DNA from 3 places in the Brevibacillus sp. AY1 genome. Region 3 is predicted to be linked to each of the others. Evidence: riboswitches for the same ligand, from Rfam matches in the RefSeq annotation. Region 3 holds a riboswitch; each other region holds the start of a gene.

Region 1 (13,544 bases), on a different contig from region 3:
ATTGCAATTATGTTTTATTATTCATTATGTTTTACGACCGTATGTTTACCTTTAATGTGGTGGTACTATAGAATCCCAACAACTAATTATTATATCCTTTCGGTTTCTACATTACTGTTTGGCGGCTTCATATTCAATATAATCTTATCAAAGATATATCCTCTAAAAGCAGAGGACTTAAGGGAAGGTTTTCCAAGAAAATTTATCATTACCGTATTTATAGGAATGTTTACTTTTTATTTAATCTCCTGCTCTGCGATTTTTATATTTACTGATAATACAGTTTTAAGCATATACTTTCTGATGTTTTTAATGTCAGGAGGGTATTTTTGGTTTTGCATACTTCAGGGCTATATTTTAGCAAAAAATGATTATAAAGGTCGTGAAATTAATAACAGTATTACTTGGCAAGGAAAGGTGTTGGTATTTAGTATCCCACTTTCATTGTTACTGGGATATTTATTACTGCCTTAATTATTTAGCTTAATGCATTAAGAAAATGAAAGGGTGAATGTTCATGGACAATAACATGGAATCAAAAATAGTGATAGGAGATAAACTTCAACATTTGCTTATGATTAATGGTTTTAATACTGCTTCCCTGATTAAAGAAACCAATATTGATGAATCAACTCTTCAGGATTACTTAAATAATGTAAAAAGCCCGACATTAGAGGATGGAGTACAGCTGGCAAAATTTTTTAATACATCATTAGATTATATGATTGGTACTTCGGACTTTATTTTGGATACATGGGACTACGATTTTTTAGAAGAGTTTCTTCAATTTTCATCAATAAAAATAAGAGAACACTTTGAGGATAGACAGAATATAAAAGTTCCTGATAGAGATGAACTTGATACAGTATTATTTGGATTATTAACCTATATAACACTATCAAGATCAGGGAGGTCATTTGAAGATTTAAGCGATGATGAAATAAGTATTATGAAAGCATCCTTTACAGAAATCATATCAATATTCAATTCTTGTGTCACCATGAGTAATCAGGATTGTTTTGATATAAAAGAGTTGAAAGCATTGAATAGAAATATTGTAGAGTATTTGTTTGGGGATTATAGTTTTGTTTACGAAAGAGTTTTAAAAGGATTAGAAAATAACACTGAAATTTCAGAGGTTGAAAAAATTCAGTTATTGAAGGCTTCTATTAATCAGAATATGGAACATAATCAAATGACTCTCAAAATATTAGACAGTTTGTAATAAAACATGAAAGCAAGTAGTGTAAACGGGCACATTATTTCGGCTTAGAGGAACAGTATTTCTTCAAATTAGGACTGAATGTACCTATGTAGATGATATAATTATGATCTGGACACTGGTATAACTTGCAAACAAACTATAAAATATTATTTTCGTAGAGATAAGGCAGGTTCTTACCTGTCTTTTTTGATGTATATACAAATAAACCAACCCAAAATTAGCCTCTAATTGCCCCTAGAATCGTATTTAGACATGCTATAATGCCCTTATGTATTAAGTTATATATAAATACTGAAAGTGGACCATATACCGCTGAATTTGTCTAAACGTATATTATATTTAGTTGCAAGTCATTACTTTGAATAGGGGTAGAGAGCCAATGCAAGAAAAAGTCAATCAAAATGATAAATTGTTTTTTAAAATAGAAGGAAAACTCATGATAAGGGTATATACTTTCAAATTAAATGACGAACTTATAGGTTGTAAAGCATTGGTCAAAGAAGGTTTCATTATAGATAGTTCTAAGCCAGTAAAAATTAGTAAGGTAACTCCCAGCTATTTAATTGTGGAGACGGAAAATGGAATATCTACTATTTTAAGGGAAAACCATATTGAATGCTTGTTAATTGAATTGAGTTAGACTGCAGTGGCTACAGAGATAGTCGAAGGAAAGAAACCTGCTATAATTTACCTGTAATTATTTGTAATCTTTTGATATCATTAAATATTATAGGACAATGGTATCGCTAATGCGTAAGGGGATGTATTAATTGACTTATGAACACCTGCAGTTAATTAAAGAAAATATAAATTTTGTTAGACAGGGTAGGCAAGATAGAAGACCGGACCGACAAATTCAGCCCAGAATTCATGGCCAAAAATTGCAAAATAGTTTTCATTCTAAAAAGGAACAGTATGAAGCAACTAAGAAAATCGGTGAAGATTTTATTTTTAAAATTGTACGTGACAATTCTAAGCCCATAAATTTTAACAAATTGGGGTTATCATTGTTAGCAGAACTACCTAATAATATTTCTGTAGTTGAAGTTAAAGATTCATATGCACTTATGTCTAACTTATCTGATTTTACAGCAGAGCAGATAGCAAAAACTAAGGTAGTGAACTATTCCCAGTTTGCTAATATTGACGAATTTATTTTTCAGACGCCTGAAGAAAAAATGGGTCCAATACTTAGTAATAAATCAATAAATCAAGAAAGTGTTTATACTTTAGACGTTCAGTTGTATTCAAGTGATGAAAGTCTTAAGGACATCCATAAAAAAGTATCTTTATTTAAAGACTTTTTAAAATCAATTCAAGCTACTTTATTAGATGATTGTATTTTACAGAGTTTGATTCTGCTAAAGATAAAAATTAAAGGTAGTTTTATAAAGGATTTATTAGAACATCGCAACGTTTATTTTGTGGATATGCCACAAAATTCAATATATGATATGGACAATATTAATCAGTTATCTTTTAGTGAGTTGCCCAAAGTTGACCTACCAAGTGAGGATTCTCCATTAATAGGAGTAATAGACAGTGGTATTATTCCTACACATCCTTTGTTGAAAGGGTCAATTGTTGCTTCAGAATCATTTGGTGGATTAAACTCACCTTTTGATGAACAAGGACACGGAACAATGGTTGCAGGAATTATTCAATTTGGAGACTTAAATAATGTGTTAAGCTTAGAATCTGTTAAACTACCTTTTAAACTTTTAAATGGTAGAGTAACCAACCAAAATAATAGTTTTCCAGATGAAAAAATTCTTGTAAACGTGATAAAAGAGGCAATCGAGGAATTTATTAATGAATATCAATGTGACATTTTTAATCTATCTTTGGGAGATAGTCGTTTTCCTTATGAAACGGATACAAAAATGGACCACTGGAGTTATATTTTAGACCAGATAGTACATGAATACAATGTTGCTATTATTGTGTCTGCAGGTAACTATACTCCGTATCATCACAATGGTCAAATTCTTGAACGATTTTATGATGATTTACTGGAAGATCCGATGGCAGCTTTAATTCCTCCAGCATTGGCGGTTAATTGCTTAACAGTTGGATCAAAAGTAAAAGACGATATACCTTATCAGAGTGACAAGAAACTTCAACATATAGCTGTTACGGGTAAGGAGCAGGCATCTCCTTTTACACGGGTAGGTTACGGCTATGGCAATGGTATCAAACCTGAAACTATTGCATATGGAGGTAACTATTCACTTAATACTGGTACTAAACGTTTAAATACTTCGGATCGGAATTTAGGTATACTATCTACTAGTTTATTTAACCCTACCCTTGGTAGTTGGTTTGAAACTCGTTCAGGGACTAGTTTTTCTGCACCATATATTACAAGGTTAATAGGGTTAATTAAGAAGAGGTTACCATCTGCTAAAGGGAATTTATTAAGAGCGATTCTAGTAAATACTTGTAATCAAGAAACAGGGATTAAAAATTACGTTCAGGAAAGGTATAAGAATAAAGAATTTAAACCCGCGCAGTTAAAAGAAAAATACACTAGAATACAGGGATTTGGAGATGTTAGAGAAAAGTTCCTAATAAATTCATATGACCACTATGTCACAATGTATTATGAAGGCGAAATGGAAATAAATAAGGTTAATATTTTTGAAATTCCAATTACTGATGAAATTTATAGTAAAAAGGGAAAAGCAACACTCAATATAACACTTGCTTATAATCCACCATGCAGAGATAGCAGAATAGATTATACTGGTGTAAAGATGACTTACGAGCTATTTAGAGGTCTGTCCTTAGAAGAAGTAACAAAATATACTTGTAAACCAGACGATGATGAATTCGAAAAGGACACATTGCCAAAGCACTTAAAAAAACATAAATGTAAATTAACTCCGTCCATGCAGGAAATTTCTAGAGGAACAATACTAAAATCAAGTCACAGAATATCCTCAAATGCCACTTCACAGCATGTATATGGAGATAAGTATTATTTAGCAGTAAAGTGTCAAGAAAGGTGGTATTCTGGCCCTAAACATCAGCCATATGCTGTTGTAATATCAATTGAGCATGATAATGAAGAAGCAGTACTTTACGAAGAAGTTAGAGGAGTACTAGAAGCAAGGAATCGTACACGTGTTAGACAAAGAAGTTAAACAAAAGTTTCAGGTTAGATTACATCGTTGAAAAGTTGAATGAACAATATTCAATAAATAAGTATAATTGATATAATAAAAAACCGACTATACACAAGGAAAATCGAAAACTTGTGTAAATTCGGTTTTTATTATATTTAATCATTAACTTTATTATAAATTTTTGATCGTTCTCTATAAATATCTATTTGTTTCCTAATTTTATTATCATCAATATAGGAGTCATTTTCAATTATTGCTGTTCTGATTGTATTTAATATTATTCTCTCTATATCAGCATGTGCATAGCCAACTAATTCCTTAGAAAGTTCTACAAAGCTAATTTCTAAACAAGGGTAACGTTTTAAGTTCTTCCTTAATAATTCTGTAATATGACTTTCTGTAGGTTTATCAAACATAATAACTTCATCAAACCTTCTCCATACGGCTTGATCCAGTAAATTTTGATGATTAGTAGCAGCGATTATAATGCTATCACCATTATAATTATCCAAAAGTTGCAAGAAGGTATTTACAACCCTTTTTAATTCACCATGTTCATCGACACTATCTCTTTGTTTTGAGATGGCATCAAATTCATCAAAAAATAAAATCCATGTCCCTTTTTCGATAAAATCAAAAATCTTCCTTAAATTTGATGCTGTTTCTCCTAAGTAAGAGGAAACAATGCTATCAAACCTTGTATATAAGATTGGAATATTTAATTCTCCAGCAATTGCCTCAGCAGTTACAGTCTTACCACACCCCGGTGGTCCACAAAATAAATATCTATTTCGTGGCTTCAAGCCATAAGATTCAAGAATTTCAGCGCCTTCGTATTCACGAATGAAGTCTTTTAATAATGTGCTAACAAAGTCATCTAAAATTAAATCATCTAATAGTATTTTTGATGTCTTTACATCAACAAGGTTAAAGTTTGAGTCTTTATCTTTCGGAAGGAGATGAAGCAAATTATTATTAAAGTTAGATTCAGCCTTTCTTAATTGTTTTAACGAGGTTGAATTAATTATCCTTTGCAAGTCATCTGCAAGTTGATAATGATTTTTTTTACGCTCATCATCTATAATATTATTTGCAATTGCCTTAAATTCTTCAGTATTCCCCTCATTAAAACTTTGAAAGAGTTTTTTTAAATAACTTCCTTTTGCCATCATTTTACACCCCCTTAAAGATTAAAGATATCTATATCTTATCATTATAATACCCATACTGTGAATAATTAGCGTAACAAATAAAGTTAGAACTTAACAATTATTGTGAAAAGAATCGAAATATAACAACACTTACACTTTATATAAATGAATAAAAATCCCTTATTTTTTATTATCCTTCTTACATTTTATATATTAATGGCAATTTAACAGTGATTTTTTATTTATTATTTTAAAATTATTATAAACGAATGAGGAAGGGAAAATGGACAAAGGAAAGGAAACAGTTATCATTCATTTAGATGATAATATGGTTTTAGCGAAAAGTGATCAATATTTGTCTCTGAAGTTAAAGTGAGACAGCAAAGAAGCAAAAAAATAACTATGTAGTTATTATTCATAATGAATTTATAAAAGGTGAGCAAAGGGAAATTTTAGCGAGAAATTTTGGATCTTCTTCTGCACTAATGAAATTTCTCTTCTCAATTATTCCTGAATACTTTATTAAACAAAAAGTCATTAACGAAACATACAATGCTATTCAAAAGTTAATTTCAAAGGGATAAAATTATTTTGCTTGAAAAACAAGGAATTCATAATTCCAAATTTAAGATGTAAGTAGAAACAATAATTTACTACAGAAAGGATGATATTTATGGACAATTATACAGGACGAGTACTTCTGGAAGATAATCTGGTTTATTCCTTCTTTGGTGATTATAATATAGTAATTGCTAAGGAACAGATTTACAGTTGGATGGGAAACAACCCATCTGATTCTTTATACTATGTGCTAATTGAAAAAGATTTAGCTCCTAACACACAGCAGGTAATGCATCTAAAAGTATTTACAACTATAGGTTTAACCTTAAAGTATTTATCAGCCATGTTACCAGAATATATTTATGATTTGGCTCTCATAGATAGAATCAAGGAGAATACAAATCAATTAGCATTTAAAGAAAAAAGTAAGGATTAGACCTTACTTTTTTCACTTTATTGAAAGGTGTGAAGTTGGTCGTGTTTTAATTCGCACTCTTATTTTACCCCTAAGGCTGTTTGACCTTCCTTCACTTTTATATAAAAAAATAGTAGCACAAACCACAGCTTTGATCTGTACTACTAATGTTAGTATGTTCTTGTTGAATTTTTCAGTACTAAATTAGTTAAGACTTATAACTTTTCTAATTTTTTCAATAGAGTTTGTTCTAAATCTTTATCCAAAATAAAAACCTCGATTCTTTCTCCAGTTTTGGTACTTATATCAGAGTGGGAGGAAAGAACCTTACATCCAGTATATTCTTCAACAATTTTTTCATGTTCCTCACTATAAAGCTCACGAAGTAATGTTCTCATTTGTTTAACAAGTTTTCTACCAGTTTTATTGCGGATAAGGTGTTTTTCTTCGACTGTAAGAACTCCTTTAAAACGCGTGATTAACATGTCATTAATAATATATGTTTTAGCTTCTTGAGGTCCTTTTCCGATTAAATCACGTTGAAACTTTATAAATGCTGAATTAATATCAGCTTCTAGATTCTTTTTTAAATTAAACATAAAGCCTCCATTGTAGATGTAAGATTTAAATGCTCAATATTAAATCCAAAGTTACCTTTAATAGGGCCTAAATTCATCAAAAAGAAGCTGTTAAAGTGGTCATTTTAAACAAGTATTTTTCTACAAAAAACATGGAAAATGGCCTTTCTCCAACAACGCTTACGGGGTTAGCTGTCGGATTCGGATGATTAGAGTCACCCTACCTTGTGAAAGGATTCACCCCAAGTATAATAGTTAAAGTGGTTCCCCCGCTTCAAATATGAATTCAGCGGTATTTTCTATGAATTAATAAAGTTTTAAATAATAACTAGAAAAATAAATTCACCTACTCTCTCCAACAACGCTTACGGGGTTAGCTGTCGGATTTGGGTGGTTAGAGTCACCCTACCTTGTAAAAGGATTCACCCCAAGTACAATAGTTAAAGTGGTTCCCCCGCTTCAAAATCGAATTAAGCGCTTGAGGTTAAAATCGAATATATCATACTACTAGAAAAAATCGTTGTAAAGGGTATCTGTTTGATCAAAAATTTCTATGCACTATGTATTTAAGAGAAATAATGTTAAATAAACTACTTAAAATGAGAAATATAAAATTTTAATTATTATAAATAGTTCTTAATTACTATTTACAATATTTGAAGTTTAAATTAAGATTTCAAACATAAACCAATTGTATATCGGCTTAATCCTGAGAACTCAGGAACGGAGGAACCAATCTTTTGGGGTTAATTCTACAATTGTAGAAGGGATGAGAAACTCTTTCGCCATCCTACCCGTCAGCTAACTTCGTCGGCTAAAGCGAAGGAGGTCACAAAGACCACCTTATTTCAAGGGGCTATTTTTGTATGGGTTCATGCAAAAAAGCAGCTTGATTGATACGTAGGTCTTTTTTATTATGCCTATAATTGAAAAAGTTTCGTGGAAGACAGAACGCAGAGAGGGCTTTAAGGCTTGCTAGGCGCTAAGTAGACCAATGAATACTTTTTCTCCATTCAAATGTTTTGCTGTTGCAAATCATTCATTCATCAAAATATGTGAATTTATTTTCACTATTGTGATTTGGATGTTTTTTGTACGGTTACATGACGGAGAAAGAGTAATCATTGGTCTTTTTTGTTTTACTTGCATTCAAGGAAATAGCAATCTTTATCGGCGAGCCAGTTCTATCTATTAAGGAGGAAATAAAAATGGAGAAAAAGTTAATTGTATGTAGTGAAAGCTTATACACGCCAATCGTTTCACTGATCGAGCATGAGGATTCAATGGTAGTTAAGTCATTTAACCAATCTTTTTTAACACAAATACAAAACAGAAAAACAAACATTGTAAACTTAGCAGATTTGATTGATCAATTCATGCAATATGAGGAAGTTTATATCATCGCAGATTCTTTAAATGAAGGGTTTGAATTAACCTTATTCTTTTCTGAAATAAGAACCAGAATGATTATTGTTGTCACTCATAACAGCAGATATATTCCAATTTATAAAATACTAGGAGCAAAAATTGTCATGATTACTAAACCTGGTGAGGATTCTTACCGTTGGTTGCACCGTGTTGTTTAAATTTAAGGAGGTGATTTTCAAGAATCAGATTTAGAATAACCACACTACTAATATGTCATTTAAGAAAGGGAGATTTATATGGATTTAATATCTATTGGCTTAATTATTTTATCATTTGGATTGTTTTTTGGATTTGCTAAATTTTGTAACGAAGTAATTGAAGAGAAAGGAGAAGAGTAATGATCATTTTACTAATCCTTTCGATTGGAATTGCTATTTATTTAACTGATGCACTTATTCATCCTGAAAGATATTAAATTTCATTTTACATGGAGGAAAAGAAATGGATTTTTTACAAATAGCATTGGTTTTGATTCTTGCACTAATTATTGCCATACCAATGGGTAAATACATCGCGCTAAGTTTTTCACTAGAAGAAACGAAGCTTGATCGTGTATTCGGTCAGGTAGAAAAAATCATCTATAAATTATCTGGCATCAATCCAATCAATATGAATTGGAAGCAGTATGCAAAAGCTTTATTGATTAGTAACTTAGTTATGTTTGCCATATGTTACTTGATTGTAAGGTTACAAGGTTTCCTACCGTTCAACCCAAATAATATAGGTGCTATGGAAGAATTGTTATCCTTTAATACGGTTGCAAGCTTCTTAACAAATACAAACTTACAACATTATAGTGGTGAAACTGGGTTATCATACTTTTCTCAAATGACTGTGATTACCTACTTAATGATGACAACACCAGCAACAGGTCTTGCCTTTTGTATGGCGTTCATCCGAGGGGTTACTGGACAAATGAGCTTGGGAAACTTTTATGTGGATTTAGTTCGTTCTCTGACTCGTATTCTCATCCCAGCATCACTTGTTGTAGGACTTTTATTAGTTGGTCAAGGAGTTCCACAAACACTAGATGGAACAGTAACTGCTACAACACTTGAAGGAGAAGAACAACAAATAGCTCGTGGGCCAGTTGCATCATTAGAATCGATTAAGCATTTAGGTACAAATGGTGGTGGATTCTTTGGTGTGAACGCAGCTCATCCATTTGAAAACCCAACACCGTTTTCAAATATTTTACACATACTTTCAATGCTGTTTATCCCAACTTCAATCGTATTCGCTTTTGCTTATATTGCAAAAAAACGAAAGCTAGGTTGGATTCTGACAGGTACGATGGGGGTTATATTCTTAGCGTTGCTTACGACGATTTACGTGAATGAATCAAATGGAAACCCAGCATTATCTGAAATTGGTCTCACCCAAGAAGAAGGAAGCATGGAAGGGAAAGAAGTAAGATTTGGAATTGCTCAAAGTGCACTATTCACAACTGTTACAACTGCTGCAACGACAGGATCAGTTAATAACATGCATGATACTTTAACGCCTCTTGGTGGATTTGTGCCATTAGTGTTAATGATGTTCAATAATATCTTTGGTGGAGAAGGCGTAGGGTTCGTCAATATCATCATGTATGCAATATTAGCAGTCTTTATTGCAGGGTTAATGGTTGGACGTACACCGGAATTTTTAGGTCGGAAAATTGAAGCCAAAGAGATGAAATTAATTGCTATTACCATATTAATACATCCGTTAATCATCTTAGTCCCATCAGCCATTGCGTTAGCAACAGAAATGGGTTCGTCTGCTATTTCAAATCCTGGTTTCCACGGAATATCTCAGGTAGTCTATGAATTTACTTCATCTGCCGCCAACAATGGCTCAGGATTTGAAGGATTAGGGGATAACACTCCTTTCTGGAATATAGCAACGGGTTTAGTCATGTTATTCGGTCGTTATTTTTCAATGATTGCGTTGCTTGCAGTTGCTGCGTCTTTAATTGTGAAAAAGCCAGTACCTGAAACGATTGGAACCATTAAAACGGATAATAGTACATTTTTAGTTTTCTTAGTGGCTACTGTAATAATAGTTGGGGCATTAACATTCTTCCCAGTTTTAGCATTAGGACCAATTGCGGAAGCTCTAACACTATGAAATTAGTTGAAAATAGAAGATCAAAGGAGTATTACGATGAATACAATGCATAAAAATTCGAGTATACCTATGAATTCCGAACGGAAATCTTCTCTAACGAATGGCCTGGTAAAACGAGCTATTGTTGACTCGGTTAAAAAGCTAAATCCTCGTGCAATGGTAAAGAATCCAGTGATGTTTGTTGTGGAAGTTGGATTATTGGTAACACTCATTCTAACTTTCTTTCCATCCATCTTTGGAGCTGAATCAAATCCTTTTTACAACGGAATTGTAAGTGTTATATTGCTTTTCACCATTTTGTTTGCCAACTTTGCGGAGGCTTTAGCTGAAGGTAGAGGAAAGGCGCAAGCAGAAAGCTTAAAGAAAACAAAACAAGATTTAATAGCAAGAGTGTTATTAAATGACGGAAGCTTTAGCCATGTTAGTTCAACGGACTTAAAAAAAGGTGACATTATTGTTGTGGAAGCGGGTGAATTCATTGCAGGCGATGGTGAAATTATCGCGGGTCTTGCTTCTGTGGATGAATCAGCGATTACTGGAGAATCCGCACCAGTAATTAAGGAGTCTGGTGGAGATTTCAATTCAGTAACAGGAGGAACGAGAGTGGTTAGTGATAGTCTTACCATTCGAATAACAGCTAACCCTGGTGAATCGTTTTTAGATCGTATGATTAGTTTGGTAGAAGGTGCAACACGACAAAAAACGCCGAATGAGATTGCATTAAATACGGTATTAGTTAGCTTAACATTAATTTTCTTAATTGTTTGTATTACGTTAGTACCGATTTCTAGTTATGTTGGTGTGATTATTCCAATCGCCACTTTAGTTGCTTTGCTTGTCTGTTTGATTCCGACTACTATTGGTGGACTTCTATCAGCTATCGGAATTGCAGGGATGGACCGTGTTACAAAATTTAACGTTATCGCGAAATCAGGAAAAGCTGTTGAAGCAGCGGGAGATATTAACACCATTATTTTGGATAAAACAGGAACTATCACTTACGGAAATCGAATGGCGTATGAATTCATAGCAGTTAACAATGTAAAACCAATTGATTTAACAAAAGCTGCATTACTCAGCTCTTTGCATGATGAAACGCCAGAAGGTCGTTCTGTTATTGAACTAGCTAAAAAGCTAGGAATGAAAGAAATGGAACTGAATATTCAGGAATCGGTCGGCATTGAGTTTAATGCCCAAACTCGTATGAGTGGAACAGATTTTCAAGATGGACTGAAAGTACGAAAAGGTGCAGTAGACGCGGTGAAGGAATATGTAAAACAATATGGAGGAAGTATACCTTCTGATATAGAGGAAAAGTCAAGAACGATTGCATCTGAAGGTGGAACACCACTAGCAGTTGCATCGGGCAATCAAATTTTAGGTTTAATCTATTTAAAAGATACAGTAAAAGCTGGTATGAAAGAACGCTTTGAGCAACTTAGAAGAATGGGCATTAAAACGATTATGTGTACGGGTGATAACCCATTAACTGCGGCAACAATCGCAAGTGAAGCAGGTGTCGATGAATTTATTGCAGAGGCAAAACCAGAGGATAAGATTGCATTAATTAAAAGGGAACAAGCAGTAGGGAAATTAGTTGCAATGACAGGGGATGGTACGAACGATGCACCAGCACTAGCCCAAGCGGATGTAGGGTTAGCAATGAATAGTGGTACGGTTGCAGCAAAAGAAGCTGCAAACATGGTGGACTTAGATTCAGACCCTACAAAAATTATAGAAGTTGTTGGTATTGGTAAACAATTACTCATGACTAGAGGGGCACTGACTACATTTAGTATTGCAAATGATATTGCAAAGTATTTTGCAATTATTCCAGCAATGTTTATGGTTGCAATCCCAGAAATGAGTGCTTTAAACATAATGAATTTAGCAACACCGCAAAGTGCGATTTTGTCAGCATTAATCTTTAATGCTTTGATCATTCCACTGCTGATTCCATTAGCAATGAAAGGAATCAAGTATACACCGATGAAAGCTACAAAACTATTAAATCGTAACTTACTCATCTACGGATTAGGTGGAGTCATTGTTCCGTTTATTGGAATTAAGCTCATTGATTTGTTGTTAGTGTCCATGAATCTTGTGTAAGTAACTAATTGAAAAAGGTGATATGAGATGTTAAAAAATATACGCATTAGTCTTGTTCTACTCTTCATTTGTGGTTTGGCATATCCATTAATCATGACTGGAATTTCCCAAGTATTAATGCCAGATAAAGCGAATGGAAGTATGATAACCGATGAAGATGGTAACGTAATGGGTTCTGAACTAATTGGTCAAAAATTCACAGACCCAAGTTACTTTACAGGACGTGTTTCTTCAATAGAATATAACGCTAGTGGTTCTGGTTCTGGAAATTATGCTCCATCCAATGAAGCATTGATTGAACGGACAAAAAATGATATCGAGTTGTTCGTACAAAATAATCCGAATGTGAATAAAGAAGATATTCCTGCTGATTTATTAACAAACTCTGGTTCTGGTCTTGATCCACACATCACACCTTTAGCTGCTGAAATTCAAATACCAAGAATTGCGAATGAACGAGGGGTAAGTGAAGAAGTGTTATTGAGTTTAATAAAAGAGCATACTGAAGGTCGACTATTTGGAATTTTTGGTGAACCTAGAGTAAATGTATTAAACCTAAACATTGCACTGGATGAATTGTAAAAATGAAAGGAGGGGAGTGCTCTCTCTCCTTTCCATTTTTAAATTAAGGAGGAATTTTTTTTGGCTGAGCATTTTAAAAGAAAATCCCCAGAATATATTCTTCAATCCATACAAAAATTAAATAGAGGGCATCTTAAAATTATTTTAGGGTCGGTGAGTGGGTCAGGGAAAACGTATCATCTACTACTTGAGGGTCAAGAGTTGAAGAAACGTTCTATTGATGTGGTGATAGGATTTACAATGATTTTAAACCAT
Region 2 (13,544 bases), on a different contig from region 3:
CACCAAATTGTGTTGAGCAAAGACCATATTGTCCATTAAAAAAGGCTCGAACTGAACCATTCCGTTTTTGACCGTATAATATTCGGAAAAAGCTGTGGTTCCTCCGGCTTGCATGTAATTCTTTGTGTATAATTGCATCTTTTCAATCGGAAAGCTGCCCCGCTTCGCCTTCTTTAGCACCGATTCATTCATGTCCGTTCCGTATAGTCTGCTCTTGTGAAGCAGCCCTTCCTCATGAAGCAAAATCGCCATCGAAAAGACTTCCTGTCCTGTGGAGCAGCCCGCATGCCAGATTCGTATGATCGGCTCATTCCGCAAAAGTGGAATGATCTTTTTACGGAAGGTTAAGAAGAATCTTGGGTCTCGGAACATTTCCGTCACGTTGATGGAGAAGTCTGCAAACAGCTTCTCCATCATTTTGGGATCATGCAGGACCTTTTCCTGCAAGCCAGAGATGGTATTCAGCTTTTCAATTCGAATTCGGTGCCAGATTCTTCGCCGGATAGAGGAATAGGTATAGTTGCGGAAATCATAGCCGTATTGACGATAGATCCCCTCCAGCAACAGTTTGATCTCGATTCTCTCCAAGTCATGCTGCAAATCACCATCGAGTTCATCCACTTCTTCCTTGTATTCGATAATCTTGGTTCAACTCCTATCCGTACAGCCATACTCGCATGAGCGACATCAACTGCTCCATGTTGACTGGCTTGCTAATGTAATCGGAGGCACCTGCTTCCATACATTTCTCCCGATCGTATTTCATCGCTTTCGCTATCAGGGCGATAATCGGCAGCTGCTGCCAATCCGGATTGCTTCTGATTTTTTCAATGGCTTCATATCCATCCATTTCTGGCATCATAATGTCCATCAGCACAATGTCGACATCCGCATGCTCCTCCAATGCCTGGATGCCTTCGCGGCCGTTCTCAGCAAAGATGACCTGCATCTTTCTCTCTTCCAGCGCTGCGGTCAGAGCAAAAATATTGCGCATATCATCGTCGACAACCAATGCCTTTTTGCCTTTCAGACCCTCGTCTTCCTCAGTTACAGCCACGATCTCCGGACTTCCTGATGCAGTGGCTGCTACCTCCAGATGTGCAAAGGTTTGATCTACCGATTCTGCTACGTGTTCCAGCGGGAGATAGAGGGTAAAGGTACTGCCTACCCCTTCTTCACTATCTACATGAATATAGCCTCCCAACAGGTTGGCCATCTCCCTGCTGATGGAAAGGCCCAGACCCGTTCCGCCGAACTTGCGGCTAGTAGTACCATCCGCTTGCTGGAACGCATCAAAGATAATTTCCTGCTTCTCGGGTGAAATGCCGATTCCCGTATCTTTCACGGCAAATACGATACTTGCTGCCTCCAAATCGGTCTGCTTCATGGAAATGTCGACCTGTACACTTCCTTGTTTGGTGAACTTGCATGCATTAGACAACAGATTGGTCAGAATTTGCTGCAGGCGCTGTTCATCCGTCTCGATTTCCTCCGGTACTCCGTCACTCAATGTGACTTTAAAATCCAGTCCCTTTTGCAATGCAATGGGCTGAAAATGCTGCTTGGCATACGAAACCATGTCTCGAATGGCGACCTTGGAGATCACGATCTCCATTTTTCCGGATTCGATTTTGGAAAGATCGAGAATATCATTGATCAGATTGAGCAAATTATTGCCTGATTTCAGTATCGTGGTCGCGAACTCCACCTGTCGCGGCGTCAAGTTTTTATCCTTGTTCTCCGCGAGAATCTGCGCCAGGATCAAAAGACTGTTCAGTGGTGTGCGCAGCTCGTGGGACATGTTGGCCAGGAATTCCGACTTGTAGCGCGATGCCTGTTCGATCTGTACCGCATTACGCTCCAGCTCCCCTTTGGCCTTCTCCAGTTCCTTGGCTTTTGTTTCCGCGTTTTTATACTGATCCTCCAGTTTTTCGTTGATGCTTCTCAGCTCTTCCTGCTGAAGCTGAAGCTCTTCTGACTGACTCTGCAGCTCTTCCGTCAATGTCTGTGATTCTTTCAGCAGATTACTGACCTGCATATGAATGTAGATGCTGTTCATCACGGTTCCGATATCACGTAAAATTTCCTGAAGAAATTCTTTTTGCAGAGGCGAATAGCTAAGAAAAGTAGCCAGCTCCAGGACGCCCAGTACATGTCCCTCATGAGAAATCGGCATGATCGTCAGCTCAGCCGGTTTAGCGTGCCCAAGCCCGGAACCTACCTGTATGTAATGATCCGGGACATGACTCAATTCAATGGCTTTATTCTCCAGGGCGGATTGGCCGACCAGACCTTCTCCAAATTCAATGGTTTTTACCTGCATCTCTTCAGCGTCATAGCCATAGGTACCTGCTTTGAAGAGTCTCTGGGAGTCTGCTTGTCCATCACGAACATAGAGTACAGCATATTGCGCATTCACCAATGGCGTGATTTTATTCACAAGCGTTTGGGCCAACTGGTTGATGTCCTGAATACCTTGGCAGCAAGACGTTACGTCCAAAACCTGCGTCTTCAGCCAGCTATGGTCACGCATCGCCTGCTTGTATTCTTTTTCTTGATGGGCGTGATTTTCCAATGATTCTGCCAATTCGTTGAAAGCACGGGCAATGTCACCAATTTCATCTTTGGTATCCATCTGGATACGCGGGAGGTTCTCTTGAGTCCGAAAAGCCACCTGGGAGATGACGGACGTAATTCGCTTTAAGCGATACCTCATATTCCGAATCTTCCACACGGCTACCAGAACTCCGAAAACCAAGCCACTCAGAATAAAAATCGTACTGATGGTTTGTATGTATTGATATTGATATGCCACGCTCCCAATTTTTCCCATTCTTTTCCTATTCTTTTCCTCTTTGCTGTTTCAAACGAAGTATGATGCCGTCAATCAGCAGGCCGATGCCCGCTCCGTAAAAAGGTGCTGCGAATCGAGTTCCCTCTGCTACGGGCAACTCTTTCATATACACGAGAAACACACCGATAATGAAACCGATCATCGTGTAACGCAGACGGGTTGGGCCCATTGCGACACCACTCCTCCGTCTTTATTTTCCGAACTTGTTCGGCATTTTCATGTTTTTCATCGTACGGCTCATTTGTTTGAGCTGCTTTTGATTCAAATTCATGCCCATCGAACGTGCCATTGCTTGCAGCTGTTTATCATCCATCTGCATGTTGGACATCTGTTTTTTCAAATAATAAGTAGCTCCGTAAAAACCACCTACAAGGCCCAGGAGCAATGTAACGATGGGGATTACCCAGTTGTACCATGCCATCTAAGCATTACCATCCTCTTTGCAAAATTATAAGCCCTTTTATTGTATCATAGTTGAACGTTCATGACATGACTCCTTAGGAAAATGATGAGGCTGCCCTATGCATGTTTTCACTCTTTTTCATATGCTAGAAAAGAGGTGATGATAAACAATGGCTCCGATCCTGATCATTGACGCTGGACATGGAGGGGTTGATCCCGGCGGCGGAAACAATGCACAGTTCACAGAAAAGAACATGAACCTCAACATTTCGCTTTATCAATATAGACGATTTCAGGAATTGAATATCCCCGTCGCGATCACACGCACGACAGATGTTACCTTAACAGCCGACCAACGCACAAAAATGGTACGAGAAAGTGGAGCGCGCTACTGCATTTCCAATCATATCAATTCTGGCGGGGGAAGAGGGTCAGAGGTGATCTACTCCATCTATGGCTCACCTCAGCTTCCCAATCTCATCCAGGCAGAATTGAAGGCTGCGGGAATGCCCAATCGCCGAATCTTCACACGTACACTCCCAAATAACCCGAAAGCGGATTACTACTTCATGCACCGTCAGACCGGCAGCGTAGAAACCGTTATCGTCGAATACGGCTTTGCGGATAACGCACAGGATGCAAGTACACTTGCCTCCAACTGGGAGGCTCTGGCCGAAGCCGTCATTCGAGCATTTTGCATCTACGCCAAATTGAACTATCGCCCGCCTGCTGCACCACCGTCACCAACTACACCACCTACGACTACCCCCGCTCCAGAAAATCCAGGTAACGGAGGAGGCAATAACGTGCCCGAATGGAAACTGGAAGGTATTAACTGGTTGTACGAACAAGGCTTCCTGAGCGACGAGGTCTGGCGTCAAAGAGTGGACCAACCGCTGCCGCTTTGGGCCGAAGCTCTGATCTTAAAACGAATGTACGAGAAGATCACGGGAGGACAATAAAGAGACATGGCCATTGACGTCCTCACTCTGTTCCGTAACGGGTAAGAGGCGTATCCTGTAAACCTGAGTAATTTTTCCTGGCCGGCACACTCACCAGCTCGTCCTCGGGAAAGCGATAGGCAGTAAGCATGCCGCCAAACACGCATCCCTGGTCGATATTGAGTGTGCCGTTCAATCGTTCTGGTTGTGGACGAGGGTCATGACCCCACACAATCAAAGGCTCTTTTAATTTCCGTTCCTTTGCCCAGTCCTTGCGAATCGGCCGTCCATCCGGTCCTGTACCGGCTACATCTCCGTACCGACAAAACGTATGTACCGCAGGGGATTCCATGCCAATGTAATCATCACGTATCCCAGCATGTACCGCTACCGCTACCAGCTTGTCATTTTGTCTGACCATCATATGAGACGGCGAAGAGAATAACAATCGACGGCTCTGCTCTTTCAACAAGGACGTTTTTTTCGGTCCAAACTCCTGCTGGAATCGCCGAAACTCCTCATCCACCTTTTCATCCCCATGCGCCAGTGTGACGGGTCTTCCATCCAACCAGCGAGCAATCTTCCATCCGTGATTGCTATCGACCATCTCAGCCGCACCTGACGCGATGTGGCGAATAAAAAATTGCAGCATCTTGATAGAAGCAGGTCCGCGACTTGTGATGTCACCAAGGGATAAGAGCTTTCGACCCTGAGGATGGCGGTATGTTCCGTCCGAACCGCGCTCGTACCCCAGTAGCCGCAAGAGTTCCATAAATTCATCAAAACAACCATGTACGTCTCCTACAAAATCAACCCCATGATCTGCGTTTAGAATCTTGGAACGCGTCTGTGGTTTATGTCTCACGGTCTGCCCTCCCTTCTTGATTCGATTATTTACTATCTTTACCACATCTACAAAAAAAAACTCACTCCTTTATTCTGGAGTGAGTCGGCTTTCGCTGTCAACCGAGGTTGTGGGTATGGACGTAAATCGCTGCCTGCGTCCGATCCTCCACATCTAATTTTGCCAGGACGTTGCTCACATGCGTCTTCACCGTCTTGATTCCGATGATCAGTTCGTCAGCGATCTCCTGATTGGACTTGCCTTTCCCGATCAGCTTCAGCACCTCCAGCTCCCGAGGCGTGAGCTGCTCATGTGGATGCGCCTCCTGACCATGACGAAAACGGGCCATGATCTTCCCGGCAACCCTGGATTCCAATACCGGTTCGCCAGCCGCTGCTGCCCGAATCGCTTTGGCAATCTCCGCTGCACGAGATGTTTTGAGCAGGTAGCTGAAAGCTCCTGCTTCGATCACGGGGTACACCTTCTCATCATCGATAAAGCTGGTCAAGACGATGACCCTGCTTGCTGGGCATTTCTCCCGGATCCGACGTGTGGCTTCGACACCGCCAATCCCTTCCATGACCAGATCCATCAGGATAACATCCGGTTGCAGCTCCACAGTCAGCCGTACGCCTTCCTCACCGCTTCCTGCTTCCGCTACCACTTCGATATCGTCCTCTGTAGACAAGTAGGCCGCCAAGCCCATTCGCACCATTTCATGGTCATCTACCAGTAAAACTCGAATCACGGATTACCCTCACCCTTCTTCACGTTCCGACTGTAAAACCAAGGGAATCCGCACTTCGATTTGCGTTCCCTTTCCAATTGCCGAATAAATTTCCATTGAACCGCCGACTTCTGCAACCCGCTCCCGCATGCTTCGCAGCCCGTACGAGGTCCATTTTTTTTCGTCCGGATCAAATCCGACGCCATCGTCGGTAATGCGCATCCGTACTTGTCCCTGCAGCGTGAACAGCTTGACCACCACTTGCGTAGCTTTGGCGTGTCTAAGCGTGTTGGACAATGATTCCTGCAGGATGCGGAATAGATGATCCTCAATTCCGCTCGGCAAGCCTTCGACTGCTTCAATCTCCCAAGACAATTGCATGCTGTTTTTTTGCGTCAGCTCTTCCAGGAGATCCAGAATGGCTTCCTTCAGGCTTTTATTTTGCAAAGTGGCAGGACGCAAATGCAGCAGCAAGGCTCTCATCTCTGCTTGCGCTGCGGCAGCCATTTCCTCCACCAACTCGATTTGTTGAGCCGCCCGTTGTGGATTTTTCTCCACCAGCCTTTTGAGCGCTGCTGTCGTCATCGCTATGGCAAACAACTGCTGACTGACGGCATCATGCAGCTCCCGAGCCAATCGCTGGCGCTCTTCCGTCACGGCCGTATGCTTCAGCTGATCAGCCAAGGCAGCATTGTGGTTGGACAAACGCTGCAAAGAAGCCACCTGCTCCTCCCACTGTGATGCCAGCCTGTTCAATTGCCACCCCAGCTCTCCAACCTCATCCGTCCCCAGCTCAGGCACACGATAGGACAGAATGCCGCGCCCCAGATTCATCGCTGATTCCAAGAGGACATTCATTCGCTTCTTCAACAGGTTGCCGTATACGTATGACGCGATCAGCCCGCCAATCGCACCGACTGGCAGGGAGATCATCAGCGCCAGGACCATGATCAGCCAATCCGGATCATTGGGAAGTGGGATCGAGGTGAACTCTTTCATATAGCTGTTCGCTTGCGGATCATTCGCCACCGTGGCGTACCATTGCTTGATCACAGGATCTTTCAGAGCCAGGAAGTAGACGCTAAAAAAGCAGACAAACGAAACAATAACCACGCTCACAGCCAGCAAAAGCCCGTAGCGCATGCACTGCCATTGTAAACTTGATAATCGCTGTCGTCGCATTTGTCAGTACCCCCTAGATGTACTTGACTTTTATATCTCCGACGAGCAGCGAGATATGAAGTTGTACTTTATTTACAGCCGTGTCGTAATGATCGGAACGCACCATGACACAGCGGCTGATTCCTCCCTGACGATGCCCGAAAACCTCCAGGTCACCCACACTCACTTCTGCCGAAACCGATACAGGCAGATCAACGGGCACATAGATGGTGACATCACCGATCCACCCGTCTACGGAAAGCCTCGCTTCCTGGTTCACCAGCATAGCCCGCGACAAATCAATCACGACGTCGCCGATCCCGTGCCAAACGTGCAGATGGCTCAGCTCAAAACGACCCGAGGTCAAATGAAAGTCGCCAATCAGTGAACTTCGGGAATCTTTAGGCAACAAAATCCCGCTGCCGTGTTGGGCATCTGCATCACGCGCATCTGAAGGTCGGGCTCCCTTCCAGCGGTAATGCCCTTCGTGAGGGGGTTGCTTTTTGGGCGGTGCTTCTTCTGAAGGCAAATCTTCTGTAACAAGCTCCTCCTCCGGGAAGCGCTCCTTTTGCTTCAGGGAAAACTTGCTTTTGCCTCTTATCAGGTTGTATCCAAAGTAAATAAACAAAAGCGGTACGCCAATCTGGAACATGTCCTCAATTCCAATTCCGAGCCACATTTCCAAAGCAATCACGACGCCGAGAAAAAACAAGATACCACCGCGGACTTTCTTTTTCTCGCCCCACAGTCGTAAGCCAAAGTATACGAGCACCATCGGCCACAGATCAAACAATCCGAACGAGATGATACCCAAGCTGTCTAACAAGAGTCCAATGCCCGTCAAGATGATCAGGACACCGGCCATCATTTTGTGCAAGCGGGACAATTTCACGAAAGTCTCCTCTCCTACGCCCCATGCTGATTGTTTCACTTACATGTATTGCGACAAGTATAAATAAAGGCAGGGGGAATATTGAACAGGGTGAAATCTGTCTCGACCCTAGAAAAACGTGCCTGCAGTTCAGCCTGAAGTTGTAATGAATATTGAAACGTAATGAACATGCCATCAGGTGCGAGTACAGATTGAACCTGATCCAAAACAGCTGCGCGCTGTTCTGGCGGGAAATTCGCAAATGGCAAACCGGAAACAATCACGTCTACTTGGGGAAGGTTCAATTCTTCCAGATACTCACGAAGCTTCGTCGCTTCCTCCCGAATGAGAAGATCGGGAAACCGAGAATGGAGCATAGAACGAAACTGTTGATCTCGTTCCACCAGCAAGTATTTTGTATCTGGTCTTATATTTTGGTAGATCGTCTGCGTAAAAGCGCCTGTTCCTGGACCCAATTCAAAAATGACATCCGTTGTCGACCAGTTGATTTGACTCAGCATGTTCTCACATAGAAACCGAGAACTGGGGATGACGCTACCGACCTGTCCAGGCTCAGCAATAAAACGCCGTAAAAAGGCCAAAAAGTCTGCCAAGAATCCGTACCTCCTAGGGGAAAAGCAGCCTGATGAGACAGGCTGCCTAATTGCCACTATCTATTCTTATCTAGTTCGGCGGAACGGTCTCTTAGATCAGGATTGATCAGCTTTAACAGCTGGTGCTGGCTTATCTGTCTTTTCCTTCTTATCCACCATTGCCGCCTTTATGCTCGCCAATTCCGCATCCAGCTCATCTTTTTCCAGCTCGGACAGTGCATTCTCCAGTCCGTAGCTTGGCTGGCGCCATTGCCCACTCATTTGGGCTTCTGCTTCCATGCGGATCACTTTTTCTTCCATGCGGGCAAATCCACGCCCTGCAGTCTGTGTACCAATGCCAACTACTGCGTGATTCACCTGTTTTTGCGTACGAGCTACCTGTGCACGTGCCATCAGCGTGAACCTTTTCGCACGCATTTTGTAGAACTCTTCCTTCAGCTCGTTCAGTTTTTCTCTCATCTGTGTCGCCGCTTCAGAAGCGGTCAGATAGAGCTGCTCGTATTCCAACGCGCGTGCTTCAAACTGCTTCTTGTCCGCCAAAGCTCGACGGGCAAGCTCATCCTCACCCTCAGCGAGCGCCAGCTTCACCTGACGATCTCTTTTCTCTACTAAGGCATTTGCTTCTTCCCACTGCTGACGGAATTTCTTTTCCAGTGCCACCTGACGGGCTACCGCCACTTCAACCTGGCCAATTTCCACTTCCATATCTCGCATATATTGATTCAGCATGACTACTGGATCTTCCATAGAATCCAATGCATCATTCACCGAAGCTACAGTCAGGTCACGCAATCGTCTAAAAATACTCATTCTCTTTTCCTCCTCATCATATCACATCAGAATGGTCTTCCAAAGTACTTCGTTCAACCCTACTAGCTTTTTTGAATGAACCGTGTTGGCCGTATATCCTTTCCCCATGCAGAGAGGGGCAAGCGATTTTGGTTACGACCGTTTTGTTTTGTTCACTCTGCTTTCCCATTGATCCAACGTTTCTTCTTTTAATACTCGACGCGCCCATTGCCGTTCCCATTCAGGTGGTGCCTCCTTGGAAACATCATCCTTGGAACGAATCAGCCGGTATCCCAGATAGATGACCCCGACCGCCAGAAGGCTGGTAAACAGTAGATGCAGCTTTCCAATCAGCATCAGGAACCCGAACAGAAAAATCAGTATGCCCCAGAAGCGAGACCCTGAACTTCCCATGATTTTTCGAGCTCCGTAGATCATGATCACTGCCGGTATCAGCAGTCCGATCACATCACCACTGTCGATGCCGATCTGATCTAACAGAACCAATCCACCAATGAGCAGTAGAACCAGCCCGAGCAGAATCTTTCCAGACCGTTCTCCCATCTTGCGTTTCCCTCCTCTCTACATCTGTTGATGCAGATGTCTTCCTCATGCCTTTATTCTAGCCCCAGACACCTGCCTGCCATAACGGGCGAGCGGTTGGTTTTTCCCTCCGTCCTCGGACGGATGTTGATTCCTGCCTCAATCGGACGAGCACGATCGACAAACCCTAAAGACCCAGACCGAATCAGGCCCTGTTCTGTCGAAGGGATTTGGTTACACCATCTGACAATAAATTGTGACGAAATTGTGAACAAACAGGATAATAAAAGGAGATTCCGGATGAGCATGGAATACGTAGGAGTGCTCGTGTAAAAAAATATCGAAAATAGCCGAGTTCCGTTTGACGGAAACGGGGGAACCATGTATTTGGGGTGAATGGCTGTCCACTTTGACAGTCTAGGGAGTCCTTTCGACCGAACCCTTCAGCTAACCTCGTAGGCTCATGAGAGGAGCAGTTCTTTTGCGCAAGTTGTTTGCTTCATTACTGATTGTTGGATTACTTGTGATGGGAGCCGGCGCTGCGCATGCGGAAGAGCAGACAACAAAGCTGCAAGATGTTGTCAGTGAACTCTACGGTGTCCCTTACAAAACTTCCGGCAAGACCAAAAAAGGATTTGACTGCTCCGGTTTCACAGGCTATGTCTTCAAGGAATTAGGTGTGGAATTGCCAGCGAGCTCTGCTGCCCAGTACAAGGTTGGTACTGCTGTTGATAAGAAGGATCTGCAACCAGGCGATCTTGTCTTTTTTAACACGAACGGCCGCAGCATCTCTCACGTAGGCATCTACATCGGAGACGGAAAATTCGTTCATTCTGAATCTGGCCGCGGCGTCGTCAACACCAAGTTGAACGACCCTTACTACTGGAGCAAGCGTTACGTAGGTGCCAAGCGCGTCAACGTACCTGTTCTGGAAGCAAAGGCAGAGGAAGTACCGGCAACTCCGGAAAAAGAAAAGGCTGTTCAAGCAGCTTCGTTGCCGCAAAACTAAACATCCATCAACACCATGTAAGCCAGGGATCTTGATCTCTGGCTTTTTCTGACTCCATTTAGTACCAGGTGTCAAGATGTGACGCTATTTTTTTGGACTTTGTCAGAATATGCTTTATTTTTTTCGAAAACGCTTCAAGTCATGTTATGATAGGCATGAGTATCCACTGAAAAAAATGCTCACTATTATATAGAAGTAACTGGGGGTATATCCTGTGCAAGATCATATTCTTATTGTGGATGATAATCAAGAAATCATAGAATTGCTGGAAGATATATTGGAAAACGAGGGCTTTCAGGTATCCTCTGCCGAGAACGGTGCCGAGGCCCTGATGCAGCTAAAGCGAGGAGAAATTCCAAACCTGATCCTTCTCGACATCATGATGCCGAACATGAGCGGCTACGAGCTTTGCTCCCAGATTCGCCGGGAGTGGGATTTGCCTATTTTATTCTTGAGCGCAAAAGGCAAAGCTGTAGACAAGGTAGTCGGCTTCGAGATCGGCGCAGACGACTACATCACCAAGCCGTTTGATACAGAAGAGCTGCTTGCCCGCATTCGCGCTCACCTGCGCCGTTACGAGCGGATTCGCAAGCACACCGAGGAACAGCCGGAAAAAGAAGCTTCTTCGTCCCCAATCACGATCCTGAAATTCAAAGGACTGGAGATTCACAAAGAAACGTACTCCGTTTTCGTGAGCGAACAGAAAATTGAGCTCTCTACAAAGGAGTTTCAATTGCTGACGTTCCTTGCAGAAAACGCCGGAATCGTCTTTACCCGCGAGCAAATCTATGATCGGGTATGGGGTTATGGGTACGGCTCCCTGAATACCGTGACCGTGCACATTAAAAATCTGCGCGAAAAACTGGAAACAGACCGCCAATTCATCAAAACGCAGTGGGGGACGGGTTATGTCTTTATCGGGGAGAAGCTCTAGATGAGCTTACGCAACAAACTGTTTCTTTCTTTTATAGGACTGATACTCCTCAATGTCCTGCTATTTAAATTTGTCTTTGAAGACATCATTGTAGAGCAGCTGAAAACAGATCGACACAACCAGTACCAGTACGAAAAGGACACGGCCGAGAAGGTGCGGTTCATGCAGCTGTTGCGCTCGCATTACTTCAAGGACCCGACTGAACGGCTGGAGCTGGACAAGCATCTGCCGGAAGACCTGATGTACAGGATTGTGATAAAAGACGCAAGAGGCAACGTGATCGATTCGCGAACCTCGAAAGCCTATGATGTGAAACAACCGAAAGTCACTTCACCACGCAATGAGGAAAGCAACAGTTCCCTCAAAATCGTTGGCGAATATCACTTTCAGATGGAGCCTCCCAGAGAAGGGGAGACGGTTATCTACTTCTACACCGATGAATATGACATCATGCAGTCTAAGGGTGTCACGATGATGCTCGGATTCATTTACGGCAGTATCACGCTCGTCGGATTAGTACTGCTCGCTCTATTCGTACGCTGGGTTCTGCATCCTGTCAATGAATTGACACGCGTCACACAGGATATTCGCAATGGCAAGCGGCTGATCTCCTTCTCCTACCGCTCGCACGACGAATTCGGTCAGCTGTTTCAATACTTTGGAGATATGGTCGATGATATGCGTGTCGTAGAGGAGCGACAGTCGGAATTGATCTCTGCGATTGCTCATGATTTTCGCACACCACTAACCACGATCAAAGGCTACGCTTCCTATATCAGCTCTGGTCGTGTGACCGATCTGGAACGCATACAAAAACAGATGCGAAAAATTGAGCAAAAAACTTCCGATCTGGAAAAGCTGCTGGATGAATTGCAGGATTTCAGCAAGGACAGCTCAGAGGTCCGTTTAAAAATTAGCCGCATCCATGTGAAGCAATTCATGAAAGGGATCATCGAGGACTATCTGGAACGCATCAAGGATGCTGGACTCTCCTTTCAATGGAAGCTGCGCGTCTCCAACGAGCTGCATATCGAAGCCGATGAGGCCAAGCTGCGGCGCGTGATGGAAAATCTGATCAACAATGCCATCTACTACAATAAACCAGACGGCTCCATTCTGATTACCTGTGACCAGCGAGATGGACATGTGCTGTTTTCCGTCATCGACAAGGGCGAAGGGATCGCTCCGGAAGATCAGACAAAAATTTTCACCAAATTCTACCGTGTAGAGAAATCGCGCAATCGCGATCACGGTGGTACGGGACTTGGTCTGAACATCTGTCAAAGCATTGTTCGACGGCACGGTGGTGATATCACGGTCGCCAGCGAACTCGGTGTGGGAAGCAGCTTTTCCTTCACCATTCCGTTCTATACCACTTAATTTTATTTCAGTTTATGTTTATTTTACTGTTTCTTTATTTTTCACTGTTATAGTAATCATCGTAAGCATGTTGCTTTCAGTGATAAATAACCCCCAGTTCCGGTATCTGACACACGCGGCAAAACCGTAAGTGACTAGATGCCTTTTTTTTGTCTTTTTTCATGAAATAAGCCACCCACACTCGTTGGGTGACTCATTTTTCTGTTCTCTACCGCCGGGTCATGAATGCATTCCCGGTCTGTGCATCGATAAAGATCCGGTAATCTTTATTTCGCTGATCCTCTTGGGTATACACCAATACTGGAGAAGGACGTCCTTCTTCACGACGATACGCCAGCGAAAATGGGTTGTATTTTACATATTGGGTGACCGCTTGCTCCGGCGTGATGATTTCCTCTTTCAGTGGAAGTTTTTTTTGCAAGCTGGCCATATCCGGTACGGCGTTTTTTCGAAAGGCTAGCAATTCGCCTGTCGT
Region 3 (5,306 bases):
TTTTGGTTGAGCAGTTAAATAAGAAAAATGCAACGCAAGTCATTGTTGGTCAATCTGCGCGAACTAGAATTAAAGAAACATTGAAGGGCTCAATTGTAGAAAAATTACTTCGGTTAGTCCGCCGTTTAGATGTTCTTGTTGTAGCTGATCAAAAACCTACTACCGATGGTAAAAATAATATAGATTAGTTAGTTAATTAAAAGGGATGAGAAAGATGAACGTAGCTTTTTTTATCATACCGAAACATGAAGTGGCATTCGTGTATGATTATTTTACGATGAGGCAAGCATTAGAAAAAATGGAATTTCACCGTTACTCAGCCATACCGATTCTAACAAAAGTAGGAGAGTATGTAGGTACGCTAAATGAAGGTGACTTACTTTGGAAATTAAAACATACTTCTGGATTAGATTTTAGCAAAACCGAGGATATTCCCCTCAAAGAGGTACCGCTACAAAGAGATGTTAAACCCATCAGTATTCGTACCGATATCGAAAAAATATATAATCTAGCAATTGATCAGAACTTTATTCCGATTATTGACGATTCTGAGATATTTATCGGAATTATTAGAAGAAGGGAGTTAATTGAATATATGTATAAAAAGTTAATAGACAAGTCTAATGAAGATAAAAAGAACTACTGTGAAGTTAATCTTTAGTATGAATGAATCATAGTTGTCTACATGAAAATATTTTGAGGGGAAAGGTGTATGTTGATTGATTGTCTAATGAGAGGTATAGGGTTATTCCATTATTGAACTTGGTTAATTTGGCCGTTTATGTTTGTTTTTTCATTGGTTTATTCTATTTCATCTTAAGTAAAATAAGATAAAGCATCAATAAAACCTGTATAGTTGCTTCAGTATCACATTTAATAATTCTGGCTGGAATAACTGGGCCCTTAATGTATGGTTAATTCTGCTTTTAGACACTGGTTGATAGTACTTTATGTATTAAATTAGGGCGTTGATCCAACATGAACTGCACTCTAATTGTTAGATTTGTATATTTAACAATTGGGGTGCAGTTCAAATTATTGTTTTGAATTTATCAATATATGTCTATTGTTAATATTTACTATAATGTAAAAACGAGAGATTACTATTTATCATTTATTTTTATAAGTTTACAAATGTAATATGAAGGAGTAAAATAACTCCGTATTGAGAAAAACATAATGCCTAATCTCATTTTTTTGAGAACGGAGGACCCAATTTTTTGGGGTTAATTCTGCAATTGTAGAAAGGATGATATACTCTTTCGCCATCCTAACCCGTCAGCTAACTTCGTCGGCTAAAGCGAGGGAGGTCATAATAGAGACCGCCTTATTCGAGTATTGTTTTTGTTGTTAAAAACAAAATAAATGCTTGTTTAAATCGGTCTTTTTACATTGAAAAAACAAGTTCATAATTTCATTTTAGAATAAGAAGAAGAATCGAGGGAAAAACATATTTAGTTTAATCATTGGACATGTATATAGATAAATATACTTTTTACTCAATTCTAAGGAGAGAGTTATGAAAAATTTTAAAGAGGGTCTTAATCCATCGAAAGTACTTGTAATTGGCTTCGCCAGTTTAATCCTAATAGGAGCTTTTTTATTAACTCTACCCGTAGCAACAGAGGATGGTAAAGGACTTCCATTCTTAGATGCATTATTCACCGCTACTTCTGCTACATGCGTTACAGGTCTAGTGGTTGTAGATACGGGTGATACATTTTCGATGTTTGGTGAATTAGTGATTTTATCACTTATCCAAATTGGTGGTTTAGGATTTATGACGTTCGCAACCTTTTTATTCACTTTATTAGGTAAAAAAATCTCTTTAAAAGAAAGGATTGTACTAAAAGAAGCTTTTAATGCTACTTCGACTGCTGATATCGTGAAATTAGTAAAAAGAATATTAATTTTTACTGTTATAGCGGAAAGTATCGGTGGGATTATTTTATCTATTAGATTTTCATTTGATATGCCGATGGGTAAAGCGATTTATTTTGGTTTCTTCCATTCAATTTCAAATTTTAATAATGCAGGCTTTGATTTGATGGGGGAATTTAGAAGTCTTACTGATTACGTTGATGATCCGTTCGTAGTATTAACTGTTTGCTCTCTAATTATTTTGGGTGGCTTAGGTTTTGTTGTCATACACGAACTTTATGAATATCGGGAAACACGTACAATTTCACTGCATACAAAAGTTGTATTGACTACAACGCTAATGCTTATAGTTGGAGCATCCATTTTAATTTTCCTATTTGAGTATGGAAATGATAAAACATTAGGACCGTTGTCTTCAACAGGAAAAGCTCTTGGTGCCTTGTTCCATAGTGTAACGCCAAGAACGGCTGGATCTAATACATTACCAATTGCAGATTTGTCTCATGCAACATTATTTCTAACGATTTTCCTAATGTTTATCGGTGGAGGTTCAGGATCGACTGCTGGAGGTATTAAGGTAACTACTTTTGCTGTTCTAATGGCAACTGCCTTATCCCAACTGAAAGGAAAAGAAGATGTGGTTTTATTTAAACGACGTATTGTCTTAGCGAGTATACTAAAGGCACTGACTGTTGCAATGTGTGGCATTATGATTGTGATCATTGTCACCTTTATCCTGAGTATTACTGAACAAGGTCATGATTTTATTATGTACCTGTTTGAAGCAACTTCAGCATTTGGTACTGTCGGACTTTCAATGGGGTTAACACCAGAGCTATCTCCAATTGGACGGATTCTTATTATTTTGACCATGTTCGTAGGAAGATTAGGTCCATTAACACTTGGATTTGCTATTTCGAAACGACGTAAAAAAGAAGCTTTCCATCATCCAAAAGGAAATATAATGATTGGTTAATTAATAAAGGGAAGGGATATAAAATGGCGATAAAACAATATGCTGTTATTGGTTTAGGAAGATTTGGAACTAGCATTGCACGAAGATTACATGAAGCTGGGCAAGAAGTATTAGGAATTGATATAAATGAAGAAAGCGTAGAAGATGCGGAACGTTACGTAACCCATGCAGTGGTTGCTGATTCTACTGAAGAAAAGGCACTTACTTCGCTAGGGATAAATAACTTTGATTGTGTAATTGTAGCGATTGGAGACGATATTCAATCGAGTATATTAACTGTAATGCTATTAAAAAATTTAGGCATTCGAAAAATTATTGCGAAGGCACTTAGTAAACGACACGGGCAGGTGTTAGATGCAATAGGTGCTCATTGGATAATTTACCCTGAAAGAGATATGGGGGAACGAGTAGCGAATCAACTTCTTTCACCAAATATGCTGAACTATATAGAACTCTCAAAAACCTACAATATCGAGGAAATCATAGTTCCTTCTAAAATGGTTGGCAAAAATCTTAGGGAACTGGATGTCCGTGCTAAATTTAATGTTAGTGTCATTGCTGTTTTAAGAAATGAAGATATTATTGTCTCGCCATCACCTGATGAGCTGCTTCAAAATGAAGATATACTAGTAACAATAGGAAATAGAAAGGATTTAGCAAGATTCTCAAGTTTAGAGGGCTAACAGTGCTTTAGCAATAACTATGAGGAACTATTTTTCAGCTTTCATGTTTTTCATTAGTCCGCAATATGGCTCAATTCTAGAGTAGAAATTTTGCTCTGCTGTAGCAAAATATCATCTTAGAGATATTAAGGAAGCTTCTAACTTTTTTCTACGAGTTGTGTTTAATTGATTTTGGCATAAAAAAGAAGCGAAAGAGTCTTAGATGCGTTTAATACAGATGCGGAGACTATGTATCACATTTTTGCTATCTAAGTAAAGGATAGTTTAAGTTGTTCTACATCACAACTGGTTAAAAATGTCGGTTTACATAGAAAAATAGTGCCTGTTATAATAAATATATTTAAATAATGAACGTAACACATGGAGGGGTCAGTCAATCTGGCACCGCCATGTGTTTTTTTATTTGGAAATTTACTTGTAGGAGATGAAAATGATTATATTACAAATTGTCATTATAGAAAATCGCCCGATTGCTGAAGAACGAAAAAGTTAAAAGAACTTCAAAGTATATTTATAGTTTTGTACTAATAGATCAGTTACTTAATAAGAAATCCGAAATATATTAATTTCAGTTTTCTCTTTTTAAACTTGTTCATTTCGATTTCCAAAAAACATTAATTAGAAGGCATCTTTTTGCATAGACAACACATAATGTTTTTTTAAAGGATTATCCATTCCTATATGTAATATATCATCATGATAAAAATTCTTTTACGAAAGAGGGAAAGGAATTGAAAAAAAGAACAGAAGCAAGAATTGTCTATACTGATGATAGTATGGTTTTGGCGAAAAGTGACCAATATTATGTCTCGATTGTAAGAGTAAAGAGTCTCATAAGTAAATGTAGTAATTATGTGGTAATTATTAGTGAGGAAAATCTAATAGGAGAGCAAAGGGATGTTATATTAAAAATATTTGAAAATACAAGCCATCTTGCTAGATTTCTATTGTCCGTAGTTCCAGAATACTTTGTCGAGAAGAAGATAATAAAAGAAACTTACGATTCTATTCAAAAATTAATTAGAGGAAAAGTTTGAATCTTATCAAAAAACGAGGGTTTAGGCTTGGTATATATAAGTTAACAGTGTATATAATTTACTCAAGAAAGGGAGATTTTTATGGGGATTTAAAAGGATCGGGTACTACTAGAAGACAAGTTGGTTTACTCTTTTTTTAGTGATTACAATATAGTCATTTCTAAAGAGGTTGGTTACGGATGGATGGGAAGAAGTTCATCTCTACCACTATATTTTGTAATGATTGAAAAAGATATGGGAGTAGAACAACAAGAAGTACTTCATTTAAGGGTTTTTACTACTATTGGTCAAACAATAAAATATCTATCAGTCATTTTACGAGATTATGTATTCGATGAAGGACTTGTAGAGAGTATAATTAATATATCTAACAAACTGGCATTTGAAAGAGTAAGCTAGGGATAATCCCTTGCTTACTTTTTACTATGACTACTTGCAAAAAGTTTTAAAAATCAGCAGATATTTTTTAAGAGTTTTGATAATTGAAAAGGAAATAGCATTTATATGTTTAAATGTCATGTGGAAAGGGGGAATCTACATGAATAATGAGTTTTTATGGCAAGAAGATGTTGATTTTTGTGGCATTGTTATTCGTTTTGCAATTGTTAAATTTGAAAATAATGGTAAATACGGTGCTTGTGTAGCACAAATATTTGGTGATGAATTTGTTATGGTGGATGCAGCAGTTTGTAGCAGTTATAAGGGAGCAAGAAAATTTCTTATGAAAAA

Evidence for each region. Region 3 has a riboswitch for cyclic di-AMP ahead of JZI27_RS24175 (TrkH family potassium uptake protein). Riboswitches for the same ligand answer to the same signal wherever they lie in the genome.
Region 1: linked by a shared signal. The riboswitch ahead of JZI27_RS23205 (hypothetical protein) and the one ahead of JZI27_RS24175 (TrkH family potassium uptake protein) in region 3 are both predicted to bind cyclic di-AMP.
Region 2: linked by a shared signal. The riboswitch ahead of JZI27_RS05020 (C40 family peptidase) and the one ahead of JZI27_RS24175 (TrkH family potassium uptake protein) in region 3 are both predicted to bind cyclic di-AMP.

What each region holds. Positions count from the first base shown of each region.
Region 1 is NZ_JAFLPN010000057.1:1,251-14,794, forward strand. It holds gene JZI27_RS23170 (hypothetical protein) at 1-474, shown strand, start outside; gene JZI27_RS23175 (helix-turn-helix domain-containing protein) at 518-1,225, shown strand; gene JZI27_RS23180 (hypothetical protein) at 1,605-1,865, shown strand; gene JZI27_RS23185 (S8 family peptidase) at 1,996-4,371, shown strand; gene JZI27_RS23190 (AAA family ATPase) at 4,509-5,525, opposite strand; gene JZI27_RS23195 (hypothetical protein) at 6,178-6,501, shown strand; gene JZI27_RS23200 (Na-translocating system protein MpsC family protein) at 6,696-7,079, opposite strand; cyclic di-AMP (ydaO/yuaA leader) riboswitch at 7,221-7,360, opposite strand; cyclic di-AMP (ydaO/yuaA leader) riboswitch at 7,406-7,545, opposite strand; cyclic di-AMP (ydaO/yuaA leader) riboswitch at 7,749-7,889, shown strand; gene JZI27_RS23205 (hypothetical protein) at 8,267-8,644, shown strand; gene JZI27_RS25135 (potassium-transporting ATPase subunit F) at 8,824-8,901, shown strand; gene kdpA (potassium-transporting ATPase subunit KdpA) at 8,928-10,598, shown strand; gene kdpB (potassium-transporting ATPase subunit KdpB) at 10,668-12,707, shown strand; gene kdpC (potassium-transporting ATPase subunit KdpC) at 12,735-13,289, shown strand; gene JZI27_RS23225 (universal stress protein) at 13,350-13,544, shown strand, end outside.
Region 2 is NZ_JAFLPN010000003.1:55,770-69,313, forward strand. It holds gene JZI27_RS04960 (CheR family methyltransferase) at 1-621, opposite strand, end outside; gene JZI27_RS04965 (ATP-binding protein) at 656-2,815, opposite strand; gene JZI27_RS04970 (hypothetical protein) at 2,841-3,023, opposite strand; gene JZI27_RS04975 (YneF family protein) at 3,045-3,275, opposite strand; gene JZI27_RS04980 (N-acetylmuramoyl-L-alanine amidase family protein) at 3,427-4,218, shown strand; gene prpE (bis(5'-nucleosyl)-tetraphosphatase PrpE) at 4,241-5,062, opposite strand; gene JZI27_RS04990 (response regulator) at 5,160-5,789, opposite strand; gene JZI27_RS04995 (sensor histidine kinase) at 5,799-6,950, opposite strand; gene liaF (cell wall-active antibiotics response protein LiaF) at 6,964-7,821, opposite strand; gene JZI27_RS05005 (class I SAM-dependent methyltransferase) at 7,857-8,414, opposite strand; gene JZI27_RS05010 (PspA/IM30 family protein) at 8,511-9,224, opposite strand; gene JZI27_RS05015 (LiaF transmembrane domain-containing protein) at 9,357-9,767, opposite strand; cyclic di-AMP (ydaO/yuaA leader) riboswitch at 10,085-10,223, shown strand; gene JZI27_RS05020 (C40 family peptidase) at 10,228-10,755, shown strand; gene JZI27_RS05025 (response regulator transcription factor) at 10,970-11,689, shown strand; gene JZI27_RS05030 (sensor histidine kinase) at 11,690-13,069, shown strand; gene JZI27_RS05035 (YcdB/YcdC domain-containing protein) at 13,278-13,544, opposite strand, start outside.
Region 3 is NZ_JAFLPN010000071.1:159-5,464, forward strand. It holds gene JZI27_RS24165 (adenine nucleotide alpha hydrolase family protein) at 1-188, shown strand, start outside; gene JZI27_RS24170 (CBS domain-containing protein) at 215-661, shown strand; cyclic di-AMP (ydaO/yuaA leader) riboswitch at 1,171-1,312, shown strand; gene JZI27_RS24175 (TrkH family potassium uptake protein) at 1,520-2,857, shown strand; gene JZI27_RS24180 (potassium channel family protein) at 2,881-3,540, shown strand; gene JZI27_RS24185 (hypothetical protein) at 4,272-4,577, shown strand; gene JZI27_RS24190 (hypothetical protein) at 4,698-4,976, shown strand; gene JZI27_RS24195 (hypothetical protein) at 5,116-5,306, shown strand, end outside.